Regions from separate parts of the Mediterraneibacter sp. 210702-DFI.5.30 genome, predicted to be linked through region 2. Evidence: predicted binding sites of a transcription regulator. Region 2 holds the regulator's gene; the other holds the start of a gene.
The links. Region 2 encodes NrdR, which represses ribonucleotide reductase genes. Its sites were predicted from a motif close to CACAANATNTTGTG; they were not measured.
Positions count from the first base shown of each region.

Region 1: the regulator NrdR is predicted to act here: its motif matches at 7,699-7,712, upstream of nrdD (anaerobic ribonucleoside-triphosphate reductase).

Region 1 is NZ_JAJCME010000003.1:235,019-245,611, reverse strand. It holds gene trkA (Trk system potassium transporter TrkA) at 1-512, shown strand, start outside; gene LI126_RS04805 (TrkH family potassium uptake protein) at 523-1,968, shown strand; gene LI126_RS04800 (hypothetical protein) at 2,157-3,839, shown strand; gene LI126_RS04795 (hypothetical protein) at 3,960-4,379, opposite strand; gene LI126_RS04790 (DUF3793 family protein) at 4,658-5,269, shown strand; gene LI126_RS04785 (flavodoxin) at 5,271-5,696, shown strand; glycine riboswitch at 5,852-5,958, shown strand; gene LI126_RS04780 (alanine/glycine:cation symporter family protein) at 5,961-7,373, shown strand; gene nrdD (anaerobic ribonucleoside-triphosphate reductase) at 7,744-9,903, shown strand; gene LI126_RS04770 (helix-turn-helix domain-containing protein) at 10,033-10,593, shown strand, end outside.
Region 2 is NZ_JAJCME010000008.1:379-10,971, forward strand. It holds gene LI126_RS09700 (4'-phosphopantetheinyl transferase family protein) at 1-493, shown strand, start outside; gene LI126_RS09705 (peptide deformylase) at 495-905, shown strand; gene cutA (divalent cation tolerance protein CutA) at 937-1,266, shown strand; gene LI126_RS09715 (PRC-barrel domain-containing protein) at 1,383-1,637, shown strand; gene nrdR (transcriptional regulator NrdR) at 1,690-2,139, shown strand; gene truA (tRNA pseudouridine(38-40) synthase TruA) at 2,222-2,956, shown strand; gene LI126_RS09730 (exodeoxyribonuclease III) at 3,046-3,798, shown strand; gene LI126_RS09735 (CobW family GTP-binding protein) at 3,820-4,941, shown strand; gene LI126_RS09740 (TIGR03943 family putative permease subunit) at 5,038-5,985, shown strand; gene LI126_RS09745 (carbohydrate kinase family protein) at 6,035-6,994, shown strand; gene glnA (type I glutamate--ammonia ligase) at 7,109-8,443, shown strand; gene LI126_RS09755 (ANTAR domain-containing response regulator) at 8,519-9,067, shown strand; gene dapF (diaminopimelate epimerase) at 9,158-9,988, shown strand; tRNA gene LI126_RS09765 (tRNA-Pro) at 10,133-10,206, opposite strand; tRNA gene LI126_RS09770 (tRNA-Gln) at 10,241-10,312, opposite strand; gene LI126_RS09775 (AzlD domain-containing protein) at 10,550-10,593, opposite strand, start outside.

The sequences.
Region 1 (10,593 bases), on a different contig from region 2:
ATCACGATCTTCTTGTAGAAGAAGGGATTGATGAAGCGGATGCATTTGTTTCCCTGACAGGGATGGATGAAGAGAACATTATACTTTCTCTTTTTGCAAAGAGTCAGAATGTGGACAAAATTGTTACGAAAGTCAATGAAGACAGACGCGCACGTATGGTAGAAGACTTTGGAATTGACAGTATTGTTTCTGTTAAAACAGCTACAGCAGACGCAATCATGAGTTATGTCAGAGCGCGTAAAAACTCTCAGGGAAGTGCGAATGTTGAGACAATGTATCAATTGGTTGATGACAAAGTTGAAGCACTGGAATTTATTGTTAAGGCTGAGACAAATTATACAGGAATTCCATTGAAGAATCTCTCGTTGAAACCGAATAATCTGATTGCATGTATTGCAAGAAAACGTCAGATCATTCTTCCGAGCGGAGATGATTGTATTCAGGTAGGAGATAATGTGATCATTATCACGATGGAAAAACAGATTGAAGATATTAAAGATATTTTAATGTAGGTGCAGCGCGATGAATAAGAAGATGATAGTATATATTTTGGGAAAAATGATGGGAGTCGAAGGATTACTTCTTCTGATCCCAGCGTTGGTTTCCCTGATATATCATGAAAAAAGCGTAATTTCTTTTCTGATTGTAGCAGCAATCTTGCTCGTAATTTATATGGTGTTCGGAAGGAAGCTTCCGGCTTCAAAGCAGATTTACGGAAAAGAAGGTTTTGTTATTGTTGGGCTTGCATGGATTTTATGGTCCGCATTCGGAGCGCTTCCGTTTGTAATTTCGGGCAGTATTCCACATTATGTTGATGCACTTTTTGAGACGATTTCCGGTTTCACTACAACCGGATCTACAATCCTGGTAGACATCGAGGCTCTGCCAATGGGAATTTCCTTCTGGCGAAGCTTTACACACTGGATCGGTGGTATGGGGGTACTTGTATTTGTTATGATGATCACATCTCTGGATGATGAGAATGCAATGCCGCTCATGCGTGCGGAAGTACCGGGACCGGAGGCGGATAAGCTTGTCCCAAAGGCAAGACATACCGCAAGACTTTTATATGGAATGTATTTTGTTCTGACAGCAGCAGAAGTGGTTTTTCTGCTTTTTGGCGGAATGAACTTGTATGATGCACTTTTACATGCATTCAGTACTGCCGGAACGGGAGGATTTTCTAATAGAGCTGCAAGCGTCAGCTTCTACGACAGTGCATATATTGATGGTGTGATCACAGTATTTATGATTTTGTTTGGAATTAACTTTAACTTGTACTTTTTCATATTGCTCAAAGACTGGAAATCCATTCTGAAAAATGAAGAGCTGTGGGCATATCTTGGAATAGTAGGTGTGTCAATCGCTATAATCACAGGAAATATCCTCAAGATTTATGGAACGGTTGCACATGCATTCCGCTATGCATCTTTCCAGGTCGGTTCGATCATTACGACAACCGGATTTGCAACCGCAGATTATGACCAGTGGCCGGAACTCTCGAAATCAATATTATTGGCACTTATGTTTGTGGGAGCCTGTGCAGGATCCACCGGAGGAGGTATTAAAGTAAGCCGTTTATTGATCATCGTGAAATCAATCCGCAGAGAAGTGCGTAAGATGTTACATCCGAACGCCGTTACGATCATCAAAGTCAATGGCAAAAAAATCGGACAGGATACATTGAAGAATGTAAATCTCTATCTGACGTGTTACATTATAATTATGATTGTATCAATTTTACTTGTCTCTATTGATAATTTTGATTTTGCGACAACATTTAGTGGAGTACTTACTACGATGAGCAATGTAGGACCTGGAATTTCAAAGGTAGGACCTGTGATGAATTTCCACCCATTTTCAGCAGTATCCAAGCTGGTATTCTGCTTTGATATGCTGATTGGAAGATTAGAGATCTTCCCATACCTGCTTCTTCTTTCTCCGGAACTTTGGAGAAGAAGATTCTAGACGATTTTTTGTTAATTATGTGCGGAAAAATTTGAATGAAACAGATTTTTTCGCACATTTTATTTTTATATGATAAAATGGTAACTGTTCAGAGCTAAGCAAAATTTCAAAAAACAGGTGTAAAATGCGTAGCATTTTGGAGGTTGGCTCTGAACAATTACGTAAAATGAAAGAAAGGAAGAGGTGAGATGAACAAATTTAAAATGAAAGTGACAGCTGTCATAGGAGTGATTCTGTTGATTGGAATCTATTACTATGTGACACTCCCGGCGATCAATATTCATGCCTCAGAATTCTGGATGTATCTTGTGGTGTTGGTCATTCTGGCAGCTGTGGTATTTATCAGAAAGAAAAATTTAAACCGTTACGACTGGAAAGAGTCAAAGGGATTAAAGGTGATCCTTGGAATCCTTGCGGTGCTTGTGATCGCATATGTGGCAGGATCAGTTTTGTCTTCTCCAATTGTGAATGCGAAGAAGTATCAGGAACTTTTGACGGTGAAGAATGGAGAATTTACGAAAGATATCGAAGAATTATCTTTTGATCAGATTCCATTGCTGGATAAGGATTCAGCAGAGCTTCTCGGTGACAGGAAGATGGGAAGTATGGTAGATATGGTATCCCAGTTCGAGGTAGATGAACTGTATTCCCAGATCAACTATCAGGATCAGCCGGTGAGAGTTTCTCCTTTGAAATATGCCAGCGTGATCAAATGGTTTACGAACATGAGAGAAGGAATCCCGGCCTATATCAAGATTGATATGGCAACACAGAATACGGAACTCGTAAAACTGAGTGAAGGGATGAAGTACACGACAAGTGATCATTTTAACAGAAATATTTACCGTCATCTGAGATTTAACTATCCGACCTATATTTTTAATGATCTGAGTTTTGAAATTGATGAAGACGGGGTTCCGTACTGGATTTGCCCGGTGAAGAAGTACAATATCGGATTATTCGGTGGAACAACAATCGGAAGAGTTGTACTTTGCAATGCGATCACAGGAGAAACGAAGGATTATGCAGTTGAGGATGTCCCACAGTGGGTTGACAGAGTATATTCCGCAGATCTGTTAGTTGAGCTTTATAATTATCACGGAACATTGAAACATGGTTTCTTTAATAGTGTATTGGGGCAGAAAGACTGCTTGAATACAACTGACGGATACAATTATCTTGCAATCGATGACGATGTATGGGTATACACAGGTGTTACCTCGATTACCGGAGACCAATCGAATGTAGGGTTTGTTCTGATGAATCAGAGAACAATGGAGACAAAGTTCTATGAGATTGAAGGAGCAACAGAGAGTTCAGCGATGTCTTCCGCAGAAGGGCAGGTACAGAATCTGCACTATACGGCAACATTCCCACTGCTTTTAAATATTTCCGGTGAACCGACCTATTTCATTGCATTGAAGGATGATGCCGGTCTGGTGAAGAAGTATGCGATGGTAAATGTGCAGAAATATCAGATTGTTGCAATTGGAGATACGGTCAGTGAATGCGAGGAGTCTTACACTAATCTGATGTATAAGAACGGGATCAAGACAGAAGCTGAGGATACAAGATCCGTAGAGACACTGACAGCTAAGATCACAAAGATCGCCCAGGGCGTTATAGACGGTGATTCTCATTATTATATCATGCTTGAAGGTTCGGATGAGATCTTTGATGTATCTGTTGTAGATTTTATTGATATTATCCGGTTTAATGTCGGAGATGAAGTCACAGTTGAGTATAAGAAGGGGGAGCAGGTGGATACAGTTCTTTCCCTGAATGGAAAAGCGAGTGAACAGATCAGCACAAAAGCTGCGAAAGAAGAGCAGGCAGAAGATACGGCAGGGGATTCTGCACAGACAGAATAAGAGAAAGAAGCGAAAAAAAGAAGTACAACCGGAAAACGGAAGTACTTCTTTTTTGATTCCTGAAAACATTTAATTCAGACCCAGAAGGGCGAATCCTGTGTTACACTACGTTGTAAATACTTACAGAACTGTGCATCCAAGTGTGTCAACATCTGCAATCTCAGCTTTATCTGCGCTGACGCTGAGGTAGAAGTCAATCTTGGCATCTTCGGAAATCTTATTTAATTTCTCGATGAATGTCGGAAGACTTTCTAATGTGATATTAGCCTGCTTTAAGATACTGTCAATGAAAACAGCCTCGATATCGTGATTGCCAGCAGCCATACCATAGAGGAAACCTACGAATTCTTCTAAGGTAAGGATGTCAGGATAATCAGCCATCTTGATGACACGGATATTGAAATCTACAGAATAAGTGTCTTTGCTGCTCCTTTTAATAAATACGACATTACCGGAAGAAGTCTTAACCTTCTCGTTTGCAAGATCAATCATCTGCTGTGTTTTTCCGCTGCCTCTTGGGCCTGTGATTAAATTTACCATGGCGAATCTCTCCTTTATGTAAGTGTGTATAATGTTTGAGATTTTCTCACCTCTCAAATATTTATAAATTCATTATACACTAAAGATATGTGAGTAACAACTAAAAAAGTGTTAAAATTTGAAAAAGTTTTATGCGGAATTACCATAAGAAATGAGCAGTAAGATGCCATCACGGTAATGAGAAAAGTTCTCAAAAACTGTATTGAAAATCATTTTCATTTATGTTAACATAATACTTGAATGAAAACTATTCTCAAAATAAAGCTAAGGAGAACGATATGCCGACGGAAGTATTATCCTACTATCTAAAAAATAAAGACCGGAAGGTGAGGCTTGGGTTTCAGGTTATATTACAGTGTGCGCCTTTTCTGAAAGGGCTTAAAGTATCTGGCCTGATTTCAATGGAAAATGAATCATATTCTGAATTGGAAGAAATGTTTTCCGGGATGGAGATCGATTTTTATAAATTATCTTGCTCAGAGGGGAAATGCCTTGTCCTTTTCTATCGCCCCAAAGAGCTGGAAGAATATATGAACCAGCCAAAACTCCGCGAACTGATCGGACAATACGGATATAAGGAAAGCAATATCGAGGAAATGCTGGCACATCTGTCAGAACGTATCTGCGAGTGTACTGCACAAGGAATTGGATTCCCACATGAGATTGGGGCTTTTCTCGGATATCCGACGGCAGATGTGCAGAGCTTTATTGAAAAAGAAGGCAGAGATTTTATTATGACAGGATACTGGAAAGTATATAGTAATCCTGAAAAAGCGAGAATGATTTTTCATGAATATGACCGTGCAAAGGTTTGTGCGGTGAATGAGTATCTGGATGGGAAAAACATCCGTGAAATTGCATTGAATCAAAGAAAGTGGAGGAATTTATAAAATGAGTATATCAGTTGTATATTGGAGTGGAACCGGTAATACACAGGCAATGGCAGAGGCGGTTGCCGAAGGAATCAAAGCGGCAGGTCAGGAAGCAGAACTTCTGGAAGTAGGGGATGCAGATGCAAAGACAGTGGCAGAAGAAGCTGCATTTGCGCTTGGGTGCCCGGCGATGGGGGCAGAGGTGCTTGAAGAATCTGAGATGGAACCATTTGTAGAAGAACTGGAATCTTATGTGTCAGGGAAGAAGATTCTTCTGTTCGGTTCTTATGGATGGGGAGACGGAGAATGGATGAGAGACTGGGCAGACCGCATGAAAAATGCTGGGGCACAGTTGATCCGTGAAGAAGGAATCATCGCAAATGAGGCTCCGGAGGATGACGTACTTGAAGAACTTAAGGCAGCAGGAAAAGAGCTGGCAGAATAATCTTATTGTTAATGTTTATTAATAAATATTAGTATTCTTAATTGAAAAAATGTTTGAAACGTATTGCATTTCTTATAACATAGTGCTATTCTTAATTTTATCGTGTTAAAGCACGAAAGAGAAAACTTGCTGTCATTTACATCTGACGTGAATGACAGCAATACTCAGGAGAGTCTCTTTAAAAAGAGCGCCGAAGGTGTAAGCGGTCATGGATGCAGTTACATGCCGCGAGTCTCTCAGGCAAAAGGATGGAGGAATAAAGAAATGTTTGCACAAATCGACAAAATCATCACTGCAATCGACAATGCTGTGTGGGGGCTTCCGTTGATCTGCCTCATCATGGCAACAGGTATCTTTCTAACAGCCAGACTTGGTCTTGTACAGATCAGGCATCTTGGCAAAGCTTTCAAATTCATGTTTAAAGATGAAGAAGACGGTAGCGGAGAAGTGACCAGCTTTGGGGCACTTTGTACGGCTCTGTCAGCAACAATCGGAACCGGTAATATCACAGGTGTTGCAACAGCAATCGCACTTGGTGGTCCGGGAGCATTGTTCTGGATGGTTATTGCGGCATTCTTTGGAATGGCGACAAAATACGCAGAAGGTCTTCTGGCAATCAAATATCGTACAATCGACGAAGACGGGCATGTACTCGGCGGACCATTCTATTATATTGAAAATGGAATGGGTAAGAAGTGGACATGGCTTGCGAAGATTTTCGCATTCTTCGGAGCCGGAGTTGGTCTCTTCGGAATCGGTACATTTACACAGGTAAACAGTATTGCATCAGCGGTTAAGAATTTCTTTGATCCGGATATGGCACATACAATTTCCCTGTTCGGAGGAAATTATTCATGGGCTACTGTGATCGCAGGATTATTCCTGACAGTGTGTGTAGGTCTTGTAGTTCTTGGAGGAATCCAGAGAATTGCTAAAGTATCAGAAATTATCGTACCATTTATGGCAGTTCTTTATGTAGGACTTGCAGTAATCATCATTATTACAAATATCACAGCTGTTCCGACAGCACTGGCTTCTATCGTGAAATCTGCATTTACAGGAAGTGCACTTGCAGGAGGAGCGGTTGGATCCATGTTCGTAGCAATGCAGAAAGGTGTTGCAAGAGGAATCTTCTCAAACGAGTCCGGACTTGGTAGTGCACCGATCGCAGCAGCTGCAGCAAGAACAAAAGAACCGGTCCGTCAGGGACTTGTGTCTATGACAGGAACATTTATTGATACAATTGTAATCTGTACAATGACAGGACTTTCTATCGTGATCGCCGGTTCCTGGCTGAACCCGGAACTTGAAGGTGTGGCAATCACAATGGATGCTTTCCAGAAAGGACTTCCATTCCCATCGTTCGTAGCGACATTCTCCCTGATGCTGTGTCTTGTATTCTTTGCATTCACAACAATTCTCGGATGGAACTATTACGGCGAGAGATGCGTGGAATACCTGTTTAACAGAAATAAAGGAGTTGTAATGGGATATCGTATCCTGTATATCCTTGCAGTATTCATTGGACCTTATATGACAGTAAAAGCAGTATGGAATATCGCAGATATCTTCAATGCACTGATGGCATTCCCGAACCTGATCGCACTTCTTGCATTGAACGGAGTGATCATCAAAGAGACAAGAGATTTCCATGCAAAACATAACGGATCTTATTAGAAAAAGAATTGACCGAATTATCTGTGAATTCGAAAAATAAATAGAATTATTACCTGAAATAAAACGAAAGAAAAGGCAGCCAAAGTCCTTGAATAAGGACCGTTGGCTGCCTTTTCCGCAGGTGTGAAAGGAGAATGAGTAGACAGATAATTCATAGACAGTTTTGATTTTGTATAACAGATGGAGTAAAGATTATCAGTTAAATGAAAAACTCAAAAAATGTAGCAGATGTTCTGAAAATACATGATACTGTGTTTTGGGGATTGCATTATACTATATTTTGTATTAGAATAAGTATCAGACAGCACGATAGAAACGGATAAAACACAAGATATCGTGCAAGAATAAGAAAAAGTGAGGAGACTGATCAATGAAAATTATCAAGCGAAATGGGTCGGAAGAGACATTTGATATACAGAAAATTGTGGTTGCTGTGACGAAAGCGGATAAGGATAATGGGGAGCGTACGCTGACAGACAGCCAGATTGAAGATATCGCAGAATATGTGGAATTCAAGTGTAACAAGTTGAATCGTGCAGTATCCGTAGAAGAGATCCAGGATATGGTAGAGAATCAGATTATGGCTACCGGAGCTTTTGAACTTGCACGTAAGTATGTAAGATATCGTTATAAGAGATCCCTCGTACGTAAGGCGAATACAACAGACAATCGTATTCTGTCACTGATTGAGTACAACAACGAGGATGTAAAGCAGGAGAACTCGAACAAGAACCCGGCAGTCAACAGCGTACAGAGAGATTATATGGCAGGAGAGGTCAGCCGTGACCTGACAACAAGAATGCTTCTCCCACATGATATTGTGGAGGCAGACAGAGAAGGAATCATTCACTTCCATGATTCTGACTATTATGCACAGCATATGCACAACTGTGATCTTGTGAATCTGGAGGATATGCTTCAGAACGGAACCGTGATCAGCGGTACAATGATTGAAAAACCACACAGCTTCTCTACAGCATGTAATATCGCAACTCAGATTATTGCCCAGGTTGCAAGTAACCAGTATGGTGGACAGAGCATCTCACTTGCTCATCTGGCACCGTTTGTAGATGTTTCCAGAGAGAAGATCCGCAAGGAAGTGATCAGCGAGCAGGAACTGGTCGGAATGGAATATCCGGAAGATGTGCTCAATGAGATCGTAGAGAGAAGACTGAAGAAAGAGATTACAAAGGGTGTCCAGACAATCGAATATCAGGTGATCACACTGATGACAACAAACGGACAGGCACCGTTCCTTACAGTTTTCATGTATTTGAACGAGGCAAAGAACGAGAGAGAGAAGAAAGACCTGGCGATGATTATCGAAGAGACACTTCGTCAGCGTTATCAGGGAGTTAAGAATGAAGCAGGAGTATGGGTGACACCGGCATTTCCGAAACTGATCTATGTTCTGGAAGAAGATAATATCGAAGAAGGAAGCGAATATTATTATCTGACAGAACTTGCTGCAAAGTGTACTGCAAAGCGTCTTGTTCCGGATTACATTTCCGAGAAAAAGATGAAAGAGCTTAAAGAAGGAAATTGTTTCCCGGTTATGGGATGCAGAAGCTGCTTAAGCCCATGGAAAGACGAGAACGGGAATTACAAGTTCTACGGACGTTTCAATCAGGGAGTTGTTACGATCAATCTTGTTGATGTTGCACTTTCTTCCGGTGGAGATATGGATAAGTTCTGGAAGATCTTTGATGACAGACTGGAACTTTGCTATCGCGCATTGATGTGCAGACACAACCGTCTGAAAGGAACACTGTCTGACGCAGCACCGATTCTGTGGCAGTTCGGAGCACTTGCCCGCCTGAAGAAGGGAGAACCGATTGATAAACTTCTCTATGGAGGATATTCAACGATTTCTCTTGGATATGCAGGACTTTACGAGTGTGTGAAATATATGACAGGAAAATCCCATACAGACCCGGAGGCTACACCATTTGCACTGGATGTTATGAAGCACATGAACGATGCATGTAACCAGTGGAAAGAGGAGACGAACGTTGCTTTCAGTATCTATGGTTCACCGATTGAAAGTACAACCTATAAGTTCGCAAAATGTCTGCAGAAGAGATTTGGCATTGTTCCTGGAATTACAGATAAGAGTTATATTACAAACAGCTATCATGTATTTGTCAGAGAAGAGATTGATGCTTTCTCAAAACTGAAGTTTGAATCTCAGTTCCAGGCACTTTCTTCCGGTGGAGCCATCAGCTATGTAGAAGTTCCGGACATGAAAGACAACATTGCAGCCGTACTTCAGGTCATCCGTTTCATTTATGACAACATTATGTATGCGGAGCTGAATACAAAGAGCGATTACTGTCAGGAGTGTGGATATGACGGAGAGATCCAGATCATAACAGATGAGGAAGGAAAGCTCGTATGGGAGTGTCCGCATTGCGGAAACCGCAATCAGGATACACTGAATGTTGCAAGACGTACCTGCGGATATATCGGAACGCAGTTCTGGAATCAGGGAAGAACGCAGGAGATCAAGGAGAGAGTTCTGCATCTGTAGAATTGATCTCCGACTGGGGAAAAGAGAGTGAGAGAGATCCATGAACTATACAATAAAAGATCTGCTTGATTCGAATCAGTTTCCGGGGATGAAATTGCTCAATAGTGCTTCTGGGGGGGCAATAAGGAGATAAGCGGAATCCAGATTATCGAGACATCGGATATGGAAAGATATTTGGCCGGCGGAGAAATTCTCATGACAAGTCTGAAAGCATATGAAGGCGTCAGTGAGAGCGAATTTCAGAAACATATGGAAGAATTCGTAAAGTTACAGATCAGTGGATTTATTGTAAAGAGAAATCAACAGACAGAGTCACAAAAAAGATTGTTTGATCTTCTGATGCAGTATTCAGAAGAATATCATCTGCCGGTTATAGAAATACCGGCAGATATGTATTATTGGGGAATTATTAAATATGTATTGATGCAGATATTCGATCTGAAGATCGCAAAGCTGTCCTATTTTAAAACAACACATGATAATCTGAGTGTACTTCTGTTAAATGAATTAGACATCTTGAAAAATATTGATAATATTCTTCAGCAGATAGACAGAATGGTTGGAAATCCATTGTCCTTATATGATGAAAACAGGAATTGCATTGCTACTACGGATCCAACGTTGACAGGGTTTGAATTTGCTAAAGAAGTGGAAGAATACAGACCCGATGTCACGGTTGCAAAATATCCC
Region 2 (10,593 bases):
GGATAAAAAACAGGAGCTGATAGCGGGATATCTTTTAAAGGAGTATTTAGGTGTAGAAAATGATGCTCAGCTTGTAATGAATAAAAATGGGAAGCCGATGCTTGTGGATGCGAGAAAACATTTTAACCTGTCACATAGCGGTAAATATGTAGTTCTAGCGATTGCTGATCAGGAAGTAGGCATTGATATTGAACGTGTGCGTCCGTATCATGAAGCTACAGCGAAGAAGATATTTTCGAATGAAATACAAAATGCAATGTCTGAACTTTGTGGGGAGGAAAAAGACCGGATATTTACTCAATTATGGACAGAACTAGAAGCGAAGCTGAAAGTAAAAGGCATTGGATTTAGCAAAGAATGGGAAAATGAAAAAGCAAAGGAATATTTTATTGAGACAAGATGTATAGATGAATATTATGTAAGCTTAGCGACAGAAGAAAAAATTTCTATAGAAACAGAATGGTTTGCAGGGAATGGAAAGGAAGTAAAATAGTATGATTAAGCCTATTATGAGAGACATATTTTTCTTAAATCAGAAATCAGAATTGGCAACAGAAGCGGATAAGCAGGTGGCAATAGATCTGCTGGATACACTGAAAGCAAATGAAGCAGGCTGTGTAGGAATGGCTGCGAATATGATCGGAGTAAAAAAGAGAATCATTGCAGTGAATATGGGGTTGTTTAATATTGCTATGTTTAATCCGAAAATCGTGAAACGCACAGGCGCTTATGAGACGGAAGAAGGTTGTCTGTCATTGGATGGAGTGCGAAGCTGCAGACGTTATCAGGAAATAGAAGTTGAATATCAGGATATGAATTTCAAAAAGAAAAGAGAAAAATACAGTGGATGGACGGCTCAGATCATTCAGCATGAAATAGATCATTGCGATGGGATTTTGATATAAATTTTGTTTGTGCATTGAGGAGGTGTGTCGCATGGATTTCAAGTATTGCAAATTAGAAATCTTTATTCCAGAAACACATATTTCGCAGCTACAGAAAGCATTGCAGTCAGTAGATGCCGGTCATATAGGAAATTATGATTCCTGTATGTCCTGCTCCAAGGTCACCAGTTACTGGAGACCATTAGATGGAACTTCTCCTTACATTGGAAATGTAGGAGAGATTAGTTGTGAGCCGGAAGTGAAAGTTGAAGTGACTGTATTTACAGAAAAAGTGGATGAAACAATTCAGGTAATTAAAGAGGTACATCCATATGAGGAACCGGTAATCAATGCATTGCCGATTTATCGGACAAGCTTTTAAGGGAAAAAGAAGTCTTACGATCAGACAGAAAGGAGACTTCTTTTATTATACAACAGATTCTGATTTCATGCATAGAATAGTTAAGAGAAAATATCGGCAATCATGGAATAATGCCTATGAGATTTTGCGAATTGAAGGAAAAGGAAGTTGTGAATATCTGCAATGGCAAGTGCCTTGGAGGTGTAGTAGATCTGCAGATAAATGTATGCTCCGGTGCGATAGAAGCATTGATTGTTCCGGGACCGGCAAAGTTCTGTGGATTCTTTGGAACGGATAGCGAATATGTGATACCATTTGCATGTATAAAGAAGATTGGACCGGATATTATTCTTGTGGAAATTAAAGAAGAAAAGTTTTTGCAAAAATATTAGACATTGTGTATAATGAAGGCAATAAGATACGTGGAAAGGCGGAGTGGATTATATGAAGTGTCCATATTGTGGCAATCCAGATACAAGAGTGATTGATTCCAGACCAGCAGAGGATAATAGTTCTATCAGAAGAAGACGTTCCTGTGATGAATGTGGTAAGCGTTTTACAACTTATGAAAAGGTAGAGACAATTCCACTGATTGTAATTAAGAAAGATAATAACCGTGAACAGTATGAAAGAGCGAAGATAGAGAATGGAGTTCTGAATGCATGCTACAAGCGTCCGGTTCCGGCTGAAGAGATTCAAAAGACAATTGATGCGATTGAACTGTCAATTTTTAATCGTGAAGAGAAAGAAATCCCAAGCAGTGAGATTGGTGAAATTGTTATGGAGAATCTGAAGACATTGGATCCGGTTGCATATGTCAGATTTGCATCTGTCTACAGAGAGTTCAAAGATGCGAATACATTTATGGATGAATTGAAGAAATTTCTAAGATAATAAAAATCGGTTATACTCTGTTCGTGAGTATAACCGATTTCAATCTTTCGGAGAATGTTAGTATGTTACACGGGAGGCGAGAATGAGAACTTATAAATTAACAATTGCTTATGACGGAACTGCATATCAGGGATGGCAGAGACAGGCAAACACAGAGAACACTTTGCAGGGAACTCTGGAGCGAACAATTTCGTCAGTGGCAGGATATCCAGTGGAGATTGATGGTTCAGGACGAACAGATGCAGGTGTTCATGCGAATGGACAGACTGCAACAGTAGTTCTTTCTGGTCGGGTGGAGGATGGATTTTTTACAGAAAAGATAAATTCAAGATTACCTGAAGATATTCGGATTTTAGATGCAGAGCTTGTGAGGAATGGATTTCATGCGAGAAAAAGTGCAGTTGGAAAAAGATACATTTATCAGCTGGATTTGGCGGAGAAACCAGATGTATTCACAAGACGATATACATATCATTTTCCGCAGAGATTGGATTTAGATGCGATGAGAAAGGCAGCACAATTGTTGATTGGCACGTATGAGTTTGCCGGATATACAGATAAAAAGGATGAAAAGTCCACAAAAAGAACAATTTATGCTATAATGATTTGCGGACAAGGAAGCAAAGTCAATATTCAATATGAAGGAACAGGATTTCTTTACCATATGGTAAGGATTTTGACAGGAACTTTGCTGGAAGTTGGAACCGGAGCACGAAGCATAGAGAGTGTGAAGGAACCTTTGAAATCAAAAGATAGAAGTCAGGCTGGATTTTTAGCACCTGCAAGAGGGTTATTCCTTGATGAGGTGTATTATTGATTCGGTTATGGAAAGTTGCTGATTATTCACGGAAGAGTTGGCGAATGGACGGTGAACAGCAACACTCTTGAAAGGGAGGATGCAGCGTATTGAAATTAATATCATGGAATGTAAATGGTATTCGTGCCTGTGTACAGAAAGGATTTCTTGATTTCTTTCATGAGGCAGATGCGGATATCTTCTGTATTCAAGAGACGAAGATGCAGGAAGGACAGCTAAATCTGGAATTAGAAGGCTATTATCAGTATTGGAATTATGCTGTGAAGAAGGGATATTCCGGAACAGCTGTGTTTACAAAGAAAGAACCATTGTCGGTGAGTTATGGAATCGGTATTGAGGAGCATGACCAGGAAGGACGTGTGATTACGTGTGAATTTGAAGAGTTTTATTTCGTCACAGTATACACACCGAATTCTCAGAATGGGCTGGCAAGGTTAGATTACAGAATGAAGTGGGAGGATGACTTCCGTACTTATCTGAAGAAGTTAGAAGAGACAAAACCGGTGATTGTGACTGGAGATATGAATGTAGCGCACAAAGAGATTGATCTTAAGAATCCGAAGACCAACCGTAAGAATGCAGGTTTTACGGATGAGGAAAGACAGAAGTTTACTGAACTTCTGGATGCCGGATTTATTGATACATTCCGGTACTTTTATCCGGAGCAGACAGGAATCTATTCCTGGTGGTCTTATCGTTTCAGTGCCAGGGCGAAGAATGCAGGCTGGCGTATAGACTACTTCTGTGTCTCGGAAAGTTTAAAGGACAGACTGGACGATGCGAAGATACTTACAGATATTATGGGATCAGATCATTGCCCGGTTGAATTGGATTTGAAATAATAGAAAGAGGAGAAGAGAACAATGACAAAGATTGACATTATTTCAGGATTTCTTGGAGCAGGAAAGACAACTTTAATTAAGAAGCTTCTTTCTGACGCATACAAGGGAGAGCAGGTTGTATTGATCGAGAATGAATTTGGAGAGATCGGTATTGATGGTGGATTTTTGAAGGAAGCAGGAATTGAGATTCGTGAGATGAATTCAGGATGTATCTGTTGTTCACTGGTTGGAGATTTTGGAAAATCTCTTCATGAGGTCGTAGATACTTATCATCCGGATCGTATTCTGATTGAGCCATCAGGAGTTGGAAAGCTTTCTGATGTAATCAAGGCTGTACAGGATGTTCAGGGTGAGATTGATGCAGAGCTCAATAGCTTTACAACAGTTGTAGATGTAACAAAGTGCAAGATTTACCGTAAGAACTTTGGCGAATTTTTCAGCAATCAGATTGAATATGCAGGTGCAGTTATTTTAAGCCGTACAGATAAAGCGAAACCGGAGAAGATTCAGGAAAGCGTTGCACTGTTAAGAGAACTGAATGAAAAAGCTCCAATCATTACAACACCAATCGAGCAGCTTCCGGGTGAGAAGATTCTTGAGACAATGGAATCAAGCAAATCTCTGGAAGAGGAATTGCTTGCAGAAGTAGCTGAAGAGGCACATGAGCATGAACACGAGCATCATCACCATGACCATGAAGAGTGTGAACACGAGCATCACCACCATGATCATGAAGAACATGAACATGAGCATCACCACCACGATCATGAAGAACATGAGCATGAGCACCATCATCATGATGGAGAGTGCAGCTGCGGCTGTGGACACCATCATCACCACGATCATGAGGGTCATCATCATGCAGATGAGGTATTCACAAGCTGGGGTAAAGAGACAATTCATACTTATACAAAGGATGAGGTCAGTGCAATTCTGAAGACTCTTGAAGAGGACGGCTCTTACGGAAATGTACTTCGTGCAAAAGGAATGGTTGCAGGTGCAGATGGTGAGTGGATTTACTTTGATATGGTTCCGGAGGAACATGAAGTAAGAACAGGAGCACCGGAATACACAGGAAGAATCTGTGTGATCGGAGCAGAGCTTAACGAAGACAAGCTTGCAGAATTATTTAAGCTGAAATAAAAAGGATAAGCAAAGCAGTACCCCATAGGGGGCTACGTAACATTATGTAATAACAGATGTCTTCTGCGAAAGGGAGACGGAATGGAGATAGATATGATGAAAGAGCCAGATGTTATGGTTTATCTGATGACAGGTTTTCTTGATAGTGGAAAGACACAGTTTCTGAATTTTACATTGTCACAGGACTACTTCCAGATCGACGGCAAGACACTTCTGATTCTTTGTGAAGAGGGAGAAGAAGAGTATGATCCGAGAGAATTGCTGAAGTATGGTGTCGTTATTGAGACTGTAGAAGATAAAGAAGATCTGACAGAAGAATGGCTGGAAGAGATGAATAAGAAGCACAAGCCGGAACGTGTGGTTATCGAGTATAACGGTATGTGGCAGGTGAGTGAATTTGAGAAGATGAAGCTTCCGGCAGGATGGGCTATTGAGCAGAAGATCACAACGGTAGATGCAAGTACTTTTCAGATGTATCTGACAAACTTAAAACCACTGTTTGTAGAGATGGTAAAGGGCGCAGAGCTTGTTCTGTTCAACCGTTGCGAGGATAAGAAACCGTTGGCAGGATACCGCAGAAGTGTTAAGGTTGTAAGCCCTCAGGCAGAAGTAATCTTTGAGGATGAGAACGGTGAGGTAGACAATATCTTTGAAGACGAAGTACCATATGATCTCAAAGCACCTGTGATTGAGATTCCAAGAGAAGATTATGGTATCTGGTATATTGATATGCAGGAGCATCCGGAGCGCTATAAAGGAAAAGCTGTAGAATTTGTTGCAAAGGTTATGAAACCAAAATCATTTCCATCTAAGGTATTCTATCCGGGGCGTATGGCAATGACTTGCTGCGCAGATGATACATCTTTCCTTGGATATGTTTGCAGAAGCGCTTATGCGCCGAAACTGAATGCGGGAGACTGGGTAAAAATTCGTGCAAAAGTGCGTTATGCGAATCTGTCCGTATACGGCGGAGAAGGACCGGTGCTTGAGGCAGAGAATATTGAGCCTGCAGAACCAATTGAAGAGTTAGTATATTTTAATTAAGACAAGCAATAAGACAAAGTAATAAAACAAGAAATGGGAGGAGAACTTCATGGCAAAGAAATATGATGTAATCGCATTAGGAGAGCTTCTGATTGATTTTACAATGAATGGACAAAGCGAGCAGGGAAACAATATGTTTGAGGCTTGCCCGGGAGGTGCACCGTGTAATGTGCTGGCACTTCTGAACAAGATGGGAAAGAAGACAGCATTTATAGGAAAAGTTGGAAAAGATCAGTTCGGAGCGTTATTAAGAGATACGATTACGGAAGCCGGAATCGATGCCTCCAATCTGATGGTTGACGAAAATGTGAATACAACACTCGCATTTGTACATACATTCCCAGATGGAGACAGAGAATTCTCATTTTACCGTAATCCGGGAGCGGATATGATGCTTACTGCAGATGAAGTGAATCCAGAAGTAGTAAAAGATACAAAAGTCTTTCATTTTGGAACACTTTCTATGACACATGAAGGTGTGCGTGAAGCGACAAAGAAAGCGGTAGAAACAGCAAAAGCAAATGGTTGCCTTGTATCCTTTGATCCAAATCTGAGACCGCCGCTGTGGAGCTCTCTTGATCTTGCAAAAGAGCAGATGGAGTATGGATTTGGAAAATGTGATATCCTGAAGATCTCTGATAATGAAATTCAGTTTGTATCCGGTAAGGAAGACTATGATGAGGGAATCGCATATCTGCAGGAGACATACAATATTCCGCTGATTCTTCTGACTATGGGAAAAGACGGAAGTAGAGCTTATTACAAAGGCATGCGCGTAGAGAGACCGGGATTTTCAGTGAAAGCAATTGAGACAACCGGTGCAGGAGATACTTTCTGTGGAAGTTCTTTGAATTATCTGGTTGATCATGATTTTGAGAATCTGACAGAGGAACAGTTAGGAGAGATGCTGACATTTGCGAATGCGGCAGCAGCACTTGTAACAACAAAGAAGGGTGCGATCAAAGCAATGCCTGTAAAAGAAGAAGTTCTTGAACTGATTCAGAAATAATTGACAAGAAAACAGTCAATCATTATAATGTAACACAGAAACAAGGGCGTTTCCAACTTAGGTGGAGAACGCCCTTTTATCGTATCAGTTTATGATAAAGGAGGTCGAAAAATAATGCATAACTATACAAGAGATGATATTTTTCACATAGTAGAGGAAGAAGATGTCGCTTTCATCAGATTGCAGTTTACAGATATTTTTGGAACGATGAAAAATATGGCGGTAACAGTAGGACAGCTTGAAAAAGCGTTGGATAACCGCTGTATGTTTGATGTTTCTTCCTTGGAAGGGGTTGCAGATGAGGAAGAATCAGATATGTATTTATATCCGGATTTGAGTACATTTGAAATCTTTCCATGGAGACCACAGCAGGGAAAAGTTGCAAGACTGATCTGTGATGTGTATAAAAAAGATGGAACACCGTATGAAGGAGATCCGCGTTATGTACTCAGAAAGGCTGTTGCGGAGGCGAAAGAGATGGGATATACGATGAATGTCGGCCCGGAATGCGAGTTCTTTCTTTTCCATACAGATGATGACGGTAGACCGACAACAGTAACTCACGAGCAGGGAGGATATTTTGATGTAGGGCCATTGGATCTTGGAGAAAATGCGAGAAGAGATATGATCTTAACATTAGAAGATATGGGGTTTGAGATTATTTCCTCACATCATGAGATTGCGCCGGCGCAACATGAAATCGACTTTCACTACGATGAGGCGATGATTACAGCAGATAATCTGATGACATTTAAGATGGTTGTCAAGACAATCGCAAAACGACACGGTCTGCACGCGACATTTATGCCAAAGCCGAAGAGTGAGACTTATGGGTCAGGAATGCACATTAATTTGTCTTTATATAAAAACGATGGAACAAATGCACTTTATAACGCAGAGGATGAGAACGGACTCAGTCAGGAAGGATATTATTTTATTGGTGGCTTGATGAAACATATGAAGGCAATCACCTGTATTACAAATCCAACGATCAATTCTTATAAACGTTTTGTGCCGGGGTATGAAGCACCCGTTTATATGGGATGGTCAGCTAAGACAAGAGGACCTTTGATCCGTGTGTCTATGGAGAAAGAAGACAATTCAAGACTGGAACTTCGCAGTCCGGATGCTACGGCGAATCCATATCTGGCACTTGCAGTACTTCTGAAAGCGGGACTGGATGGAATTAAGAATCAGATCATGCCTCCGAAGAATATTGATGAAAATATTCAGAAGATGACGCAGGAAAGAAGAGATGAACTTCAAGTGGAAGAACTGCCGAGAACGCTTGGGGCTGCTACAGCAGAGCTTGAGAAAGATGAACTGCTGATCAGCGTATTAGGGAAAGAGCTTGCCGAGAAGATCATAAAAGCAAATAAGAAAGAATATAAAGAATATTGTATGCAGGTGACAGACTGGGAGATCGATCATTATCTTTACAGGCTGTAGTTCAGGTATCCTGGCATTTGGCATTTAGAGAGAACGGATTGATAGAAGAGTAGTTAGCGGAAGAGGTGAGCAGATATGAGCAACATTATTGTCGTTTTTCCAAAGAGGGAAAATGCAGTAAATATCCGTAATAGTTTGGTTCGTGCGGGTATTGAAGTATCTGCGGTATGTTTGACAGGAGCTAAGGTTTTGCAGTATGCTGATAACTGGAACGATGGAATTGTCGTGTGTGGTTATCGGTTTCAAGATATGCAGTATACAGATTTACGAGAATCTCTTCCGGATACGTTTGACATGCTTTTGGTGGCTTCAGCGGATAAGTGGATGGATGGACTGCCGGATGGGGTTGTAGGACTTCCACTCCCAATCAAAGTTTATGATTTGGTAAATACCGTTGAAATGATTCAGCAGACACAGAGCAGGAAGAGAAGAAAGCGCAGAGAAACGATACGAAAGAGAGACGATTCTCAGAGAAAGATAATCGATCAGGCGAAAGCGCTTCTGATAGAACGAAATAACATGTCAGAAGAGGAAGCACATCGATATTTACAGAAGAGCAGTATGGAAAGTGGGACTAATATGCTCGAAACAGCACAGATGGTGCTGACAATTATGAATGAATAAGAGGCAGCTGTTAACAGTAACGAATAAGAAGTGCTGTAAACAATAACAAATGAGAGGACTGTCAGTGATGACAGTGGAACGGAGAAGAGAATGAAATTTACAAAAATGCAGGGAATTGGAAATGATTATGTGTATGTAAACTGTTTTGAAGAGAAGGTAGAAGATCCATCAGCGTTGGCAATCCAGGTGAGTGACAGACATTTTGGAATAGGATCCGATGGATTGATCCTGATCTGTCCGTCGGAAGTGGCAGACTGTGAGATGGCCATGTATAATGCGGATGGCTCCAGAGGAGAAATGTGTGGAAATGGAGTTCGCTGTGTTGGAAAATATATGTATGATTACGGTCTGACTGACAAAACAGAGATTACAGTTGAGACTTTAGCAGGAATCAAAACACTTCAGCTTTTCGTAGAAAATGGAAAAGTTGCGAAGGTTCGAGTTGATATGGGAAGCCCAATCTTGACACCGGCAGAAATTCCGGTTGTGGCTGAGGGAGATAAAGCTGTAGATGAACCGATTCTTGTGGATGGAAAAGAATATCGTATGACTTGCGTATCTATGGGAAATCCGCACGCAGTTGTTTATGTAGATGATGTTGATAATCTTCCGATTGAAGAAATCGGACCAAAATTCGAAAGCCATGAGAGATTTCCAAGACGTGTGAACACAGAGTTTGTAAAAGTACTGGATAGACATACTGTACAGATGCGTGTTTGGGAGAGAGGATCTGCGGAGACACTTGCCTGCGGAACAGGAGCATGTGCTGTAGCTGTTTCCTGTATTCTGAATGGATTGACAGAAGATGAAGTAACTGTAAAGCTTCTTGGCGGAGATTTGGAGATTCAGTGGGATCAGGAGAAGAACACAGTTTATATGACAGGACCGGCAACCGTTGTATTTGATGGGGAGCTAAAATAAAGATTTGATGAATAGATAATGATGGTGCGTTGACCGATTTTCATTTTTGTGAATTTGAGGTCAACGCATTTTGTTTATAATATTGACTTAATAACAAAGAGACTATAACAAAAAAGAGATTACAAATTGTAATCTCTTAAAACATCGGAGTGACAAGATTCGAACTTGCGACCTCTACGTCCCGAACGTAGCGCTCTACCAAACTGAGCCACACTCCGATAAAATAGGGAACTTGCCGAAGCAAATTCCCAGCTACGGAAAAGGGACTTGAACCCCTACTAACAGAGTCAGAGTCTGCTGTGCTGCCAATTACACCATTCCGCATTACTTGAGTTTTGTTTGTTGCTTGTTTCAAACAACATGGTTATTATATCAAAGCTACAGAAAAATGCAACCCCTTTTTTGATATTTTTGCGTTAGACTTTTTAAAGAAATTGTCTTAAATGTCAGAAAATTAAGATAATTCATTTCGCCAAACGAAAAAGGGTATCGACGGTAGCGAAAAAAGCATCAATGGCAGAAAAAAGGGCATCGACAGTTACTAAAATCTATAAGATCACTCTACAAGAAAAGCTCTGCAATAAATACAACTGCGCAGCAAAGAA